DNA from 2 places in the Rossellomorea sp. FM04394 genome. Region 2 is predicted to be linked to the other one. Evidence: riboswitches for the same ligand, from Rfam matches in the RefSeq annotation. Region 2 holds a riboswitch; the other holds the start of a gene.
The links. A riboswitch is a leader RNA that binds a small molecule or an ion and turns the genes downstream of it on or off. The one in region 2 is predicted to bind S-adenosylmethionine.

Region 1 (3,423 bases), 580 kb from region 2:
CGACTCAGCATAGCGTAAAAGAGCTTCGCAGTCTTGGTATCCAGCCAAATGTCATCGTCGTGCGTACAGAAATGCCAATGACTCAAGACATGAAAGACAAAATCGCGTTATTCTGTGATATTGATAAAAATGCTGTAATCGAGGCAATGGATGCAGATACACTATACTCTGTGCCACTTGCGCTACAGGATCAAAAGCTTGATGAAATCACATGTCAGCACTTGAAGCTGAACTGCCACGAAGCAGATATGACAGAGTGGAATGAACTCGTTGATCGCGTGAAAAACCTGTCTCGTAAAACAAGAATCGCCTTGGTAGGGAAATATGTTGAATTACAGGACGCGTATATCTCAGTAGTAGAAGCCCTTCGTCACGCCGGCTATCATTTCGATAGCGACATCGAAGTAAGATGGTTGAACTCTGAGCTCATCGACAACGCAAACGTAGCAGAAAAACTTGCAGACGTAGATGGAATCCTTGTACCAGGCGGTTTCGGTGACCGTGGAGTGGAAGGGAAAATCGCTGCGACTCAATATGCCCGGGAAAACAAGGTTCCTTTCCTTGGAATCTGCCTTGGTATGCAGCTTGCATCCGTAGAATATGCACGTAATGTTCTTGGTCTTGAAGGAGCTCACTCGGCTGAGCTGAATCCTGAAACGCCATACCCGGTCATCGACCTTTTACCAGAACAAAAGGATATCGAAGATCTAGGCGGGACACTGCGTCTTGGTCTCTATCCGTGTAAGCTGACAAAAGGTTCAAAAGCCTATGCAGCCTACGATGGAGAAGTGGTTTACGAGCGTCACCGCCACCGCTTCGAATTCAACAATCACTACCGTGAGCAAATGGAAAAAGCCGGCTTCATCTTCTCAGGCACAAGCCCGGATGGCCGTCTAGTGGAAATCATCGAGCTAAGCGACCACCCATGGTTCGTCGCATCTCAATTCCACCCTGAATTCACATCACGCCCGACACGCCCGCAGCCTCTATTCAGAGACTTCGTGGAAGCGTCACTTGCGTATGGTGAGAAATAAGATTTATTTGGAACTGCTCTCCCTGGTTTGGGAGGGCGGTTTTTTTGTTATATAGGGTTGGGGTGGCCGATTTTTAAGGGGAATCGGGATTTATCGACCGTTATTGAGATTTATCAACCGAAATCCAAAATTATCGACCGTTAATCGGATTTATCAACCGTATTTTCAATTTATCAACCTAATTTTCACGATATCGACCGTTCTACAAATAGTGACAAATTTCGCTCTACCCTCTTTAATCCTCTATAGAAAATTCCCTAAAAAGAATATTGACAATATTCCCACATATCGTTAATATAGCGATTATAGCAAAATCGAACACAATAAAATTTCATAATCTCTTATAAAGAGTTGGCAGAGGGACTGGCCCGATGACGCCCGGCAACCTACCGTACACACGGAAAGGTGCTAAGACCTGCAGGAAGAATTTCCTGAGTGATAAGAGTACGTTTATTTATACATAAACCTCTTTTCTCTTGGGAAAAGGGGTTTTTTTATTTGAAAAATTGAGGCATATGACCTCGGGAGGAGAAAAGAAAGATGAAAAAAACGGCATCATTACTCGTATTACTCGCACTCATTTTCAGTTTGGTGGCTTGTCAGCCAAAGGTATCACAGGAGGCTGACGCGGATAGTGGAGAAAAGGAGGAAGCAGTGTCCGATCATCCATTGGCCAATAAAAAGATCGCCCTTATTATGCAGATCAATTTAGGGACATTTTCCGCTCAATACATAGAAGGTGTCAAAGAGCAGGTAGAGAAGTTTGGCGGTAAAGTTCAAGTGTTTACATCTGAAGGAGATCTGGCAAAAATGTCTTCCAACCTGGATGCGGCCATCAATCAAAAATTTGATGGGATCCTCATCGATCATGGTACGAAAGAAGCGCTGCAATCAGGGGTGGAAAAGGCGAAGGAACAAAACATTCCCGTTGTCGTATTTGATGCGGATGTTGCTTCAGAAGGGGTGACGGTCCTCGAGCAAGGCGATCAGCAAATGGCTGAACAAACCTTGACGAAGCTTTCAGATGAACTTGGCGGCAAAGGTGAGATCGTGAAGATTTGGGTTGCAGGCTTTGCCCCGATGGAAAGACGCCAGGTGGCATATCAGGAATTTTTAGAAAAAAATCCTGATATTAAAGAAGTGGCAGCATTTGGAGCGGCTACCCAGAATACAGCACTGGATACACAGGCTCAAATGGAGGCCATATTGAAACAGTATCCGAACAAAGGTGACATCGATGCTGTCTGGGCTGCTTGGGATGAATTTGCAAAAGGCGCCGTTCGGGCAATCGAAGCGGCAGGGAGAGATGAAATCAAAGTATATGGTATCGATATGAGTGATGAGGACCTCCAAATCATCCAAAAAGATGGAAGCCCGTGGGTGGCATCGGCAGCGGTCGACCCGAAAGATATCGGCCGTGTACAGGTCCGTTTCTTATATCAAAAGCTAAATGGCGAAGAAACGCCTGAGAAAGTAAAGCTTGAGCCGGTCTTTATTGAAAAAGAAGCATTGCCTGAAGAAACGATCACCACAGATCAATTGCACGAGCATGTAGATGGCTGGGGAGCAAGTGAGCAAGGCTATACAGATGAATTGAAAAAGCTTGAAGGATCGTTCACAGAGTAGAAAGGAGTTAGAAGAGATGACGTCTCCACTGTTGGAAATGATTAATATCAATAAAACCTTCTCAGGAGTGAAAGCCCTTAAGACTGCAAGCTTCGATGTGAAAGAGGGGGAGGTCCATGCCCTGTTGGGGGCGAATGGTGCAGGAAAAAGTACACTGATGAAGATTTTATCGGGAGCCTATTTGCAAGACAGCGGAGACATCATCCTTCACTCTGAAAAAAGAGACTATCAATCTCCGAAAGAAGCGAAGGAGCATGGCATCCACTGCGTGTACCAGGAAGTGGACACGGCCATTGTCCCTGAACTTTCTGTAGCCGAAAATATCGTCCTTGATCAGTTTTCACAAAAAGGCTCCTTTTTTATCACCAAGAAGTCATTAAAGAAAGAAGCGTTGGAGGCGCTTAGACGGATCGGGGCAGAAACCATCCCCCTTGGGCAGCCTGCGTCACGCTTAAGTCTCGCTGAAAAACAGCTGGTCCTCATTGCCAGGAGCCTGCTTCAAAAAGCGAGAGTACTGATTTTAGATGAACCAACGGCCCCTTTAAGCTCTTCCGAGACAGAGAAATTATTCCGTGTCATAGAAGATTTAAAGAAAGAGAGAGTAGGGATCATTTTCATCTCTCACAGGCTCCCTGAAGTCTTTCAGCTTTCGGATCGCATCACAGTCATGAGGGACGGAGAGACGGTTGGAACGTACGGAACAAACGAAACAACCTCCCATAAGATCATTGAAGCGATGCTTGGAGGCACGTATAAAGAAGAG
Region 2 (3,423 bases):
TCAACTGTCAGCATAAGATCGGCCATCTGATCAATCGTATTGGATGCCGTTTTAGGGTCATCATTCCCAAGGGACTTAATCGCAACTTCTGCAAGCTTATGGATCCCCATCTGGAGATCTTGAATTTCAGTCTCCTTCTGGCCCATTTCGATAAAGTCGAGATGGAGATCAGTGGAAATATCTTCGGTCTCAGGTCCCCAAATGCTCATCAATTCATTCCCTGCCAAAACATAATCCCCGACTTTATGGTGGAGCTGAATGACAAGTTGATCTCTTTTGGCCGCTTCAATCATTCCATGAAAATCGATCAACTGTATATATCCCGACTCTCTTGACTTCACATGAACAATATTTTTCTTATGATGCTCCATGATATCCCCGGCATTTTTAGTTCGGTGGGCTTCTAAGTCATGTTTCAGCGTTTGATTGATCATCACTTCAGAAACCTGCTTCATATTGTACGTAATATTGTGTACCTGCATCCAGGTAGAGGCATGGTTAATAAAGTAGATAAAGGTGACGGCAGTAAGGAATGCAAGTCCGATCGTCATGGTCGGGGCAGCAACAAACAATTCTTCCTTTGAATTTCCGATAAAAAGAAAGAGGAGCAGTACGTAAACAAAACTGCCATTGAAAATTCCAAGGGCGTGCTGCGTTTGTTTGTCCGAAATGAAATCAAGGAGCATCCTGGGTGAAAATTGACCACTGAACATCGTGAGTACTACAAGGAGCGAATTCAGCGTGAAAGCACTGAGTGTGAGAATGGCCCCGATGAGTGTACTGACAAGCATGCGTGTAACAGCGGCATCCATACTTAGGAAACCATATGTGTACTGAGAAATGTCTGCATACAGATCTAAGTAGAGAGTGAGAGCGACAAGGAGTATGGAGAAACAAATATAAAAGAACGGCATATACCAAATGTTCAGTCGAATCTCACGCATTCGTTGCCGTTTTGACATGAGCATATATTTTCTGATGGATAAGGGAAGCATTTTTTTGAGCATAATAGATTCGGTTCCTTTCAAATAAAGAGATATGGGTTAGTTTTCCCTGCCAGATCATGTTAAAACGTCTCTCTGTAAATTAGATTAATAGGCTCGTAGAAGGAGCTCAATCTTAAGTAAACCAATAGGAATTCCCCTCTCTCGTCACATTAGAAAGAATTTTTTAAAAATAACAAAAATGGTATTGACGAAGGAATGAATCCCCTATATAATCCAATTCATACTCAAATAGCAAGTAATACCAAAACAAACGATATATCTCTTATCAAGAGCGGCGGAGGGATAGGCCCGATGAAGCCCGGCAACCTACAGGATCAGACTGTAAAGGTGCCAATTCCTACAGATTCTATATGGATCTGGAAGATAAGGGGAGGAGCATGCTCATAAAGCCCTCTTCTTAAAAAGAAGAGGGCTTTTCTGTATACCCTCTTTCTTTCCCACATTATTCTAAGTGATTCCTAAGTGGAGCTTCAAAGGAATGAACCAAGCTAGTCTGAAAATGAAAAAATGTGATAAAGGAGGCTGAAGCATGTCAACGATAAATGTGGCACTTCTGGGGTTTGGAACAGTCGGGCAAGGAGTCTGTGAAGCCATTGATACCCATCAGGAAAGAATGAGGGAAATCCTGGGGAAAGATGTAAAGATAAGGGCCATCCTTATTAAGGATCCCGCTAAAAAACGGAGCATCGATTCGTCCATTAAAGTAACAACGGATTTTCAAGAAATCTTGGATATCCCTGATCTTCATGTGATATTTGAAGCAATAGTAGGTGAAGAACCGGGTCATACGTATTTAACCCAAGCCATTGAGAAGGGAATTCATATTGTAACCGCCAATAAAGCGATGTTTGCTAAATATGGTCCGGATCTATTGGAAAAGGCGAGGAATAATGGGGTATCCATCGGTTTTGAAGCGACGACAGCCGGAGGAATTCCCGTAATCGGGAGTATCAGGCAGCTTCTTAAGGTGAATGAGATCGAGCGGATTCAAGGGATCCTGAATGGGACGTCCAATTTCATCTTATCGCAAATGAGAAAACGTGGAATTTCCTTTGAGACAGCATTAAAGCAATCGCAGGAAAAGGGGTATGCTGAAGCTGATCCGACCAGTGATATTGAAGGTTATGATGCTTTTTATAAACTCCTCATTCTAAGTCAAACCGCCTTTGGCAAACAGCCGGATTGGAAGGATATCAGACGAAAAGGAATATCACACCTGACAGCAGAATGGCTTCAAGCAGCGGAATCTTTTCGATTGCGATTTAAGCATGTAGGCTCCCTGGAACGGGATTCATTCAATCACATCAAGGGTGAAGTCGAACCGATCCTTGTCCATGACACCCATCCTTTTTACGGCGTGGAGGATGTGGAAAATGCCGTCTCACTCAAGGGCAGTCTTGTAGGCAGGGTCACCCTGCTCGGTCCCGGTGCCGGTAAATTACCTACCGGAAGCGCCATGGTAGAGGATTTTCTTTCACTGATAGAACGGAAGTATACGGACTCTGCACAAAGCACAGCGAGCTCTGGGGAAGTTCATGAAGAGAACCGCCACCAATGGGTTCTGAGAATCCGCGAAAATGAAGATTATCAAAGTTGGATCCCATCGTTTACACTAAAGGATCGCATTCAGCTGGACGATCACTTGTATGTTTTTGTTGAAGGCAGCAAAGACACACTTCAAACTCTTCTAAGGACACATGATCATATCCAAGCCGTTTCTATTCTAAAAGAAATTCCGTTGGAAAATAAAGTGAAAACTGGCGCTGCCGTTTTATAAAAAGAGTATTTAGCAAGTATCATACCGATCGTTGTTTAAAGGAAATTTCTTTAAGAGAATGTTTATCACGATGTTGTTTGGAGCGGAAAGCAGCCACTACAGGATAAGTGAAAATAAAAACAGCTTCAAAAAAAAGGTCTGATAGAAAGTAGGGGGATCACTTGAGTATTATTGTTCAAAAGTTTGGTGGAACCTCTGTTGGTTCTACAGATCGAATCAAACGGATGGTCTTCCATGTCTTGAAGGAAAAAGAAAAGGGGCATGACGTTGTTGTAGTGGTTTCAGCTATGAATAAAACGACGGATACCCTCGTGAAATTGGCAGGGGAACTTGCAACAGAGCCAAGCAAGAGAGAAATGGATATGCTCTTAAGTACTGGGGAGCAGGTGACGATTTCCCTTTTGACAATGGCCCTCGAGCATCAGGGAATCGAAGCAGTTTCCCTGACAGGGAGGCAGGCGGGTATCCAAACGGACGGAGTATATGGGAATGCGAAGATTACCTCGATTGATACCGAGCGGATCAACTCGGAGTTATCAGACGGACGAATCGTCGTAGTAGCCGGCTTTCAAGGGATTACCAAAGAAGGAGAGGTCACCACATTAGGGAGGGGCGGTTCGGATACGACGGCAGCTGCTC

Region 1: it holds a riboswitch for S-adenosylmethionine, as region 2 does, so the genes downstream of both, ACCB35_RS21500 (sugar ABC transporter substrate-binding protein) here and ACCB35_RS18825 (homoserine dehydrogenase) in region 2, are expected to answer to the same signal.

Annotation. Positions count from the first base shown of each region.
Region 1 covers NZ_CP168654.1:4,301,445-4,304,867, reverse strand. Annotated here, with positions in the region: gene ACCB35_RS21505 (CTP synthase) at 1-1,034, shown strand, start outside; SAM riboswitch class I at 1,373-1,479, shown strand; gene ACCB35_RS21500 (sugar ABC transporter substrate-binding protein) at 1,575-2,660, shown strand; gene ACCB35_RS21495 (sugar ABC transporter ATP-binding protein) at 2,677-3,423, shown strand, end outside.
Region 2 covers NZ_CP168654.1:3,717,547-3,720,969, reverse strand. Annotated here, with positions in the region: gene ACCB35_RS18830 (DUF2254 domain-containing protein) at 1-962, opposite strand, end outside; SAM riboswitch class I at 1,267-1,377, shown strand; gene ACCB35_RS18825 (homoserine dehydrogenase) at 1,537-2,784, shown strand; gene ACCB35_RS18820 (aspartate kinase) at 2,946-3,423, shown strand, end outside.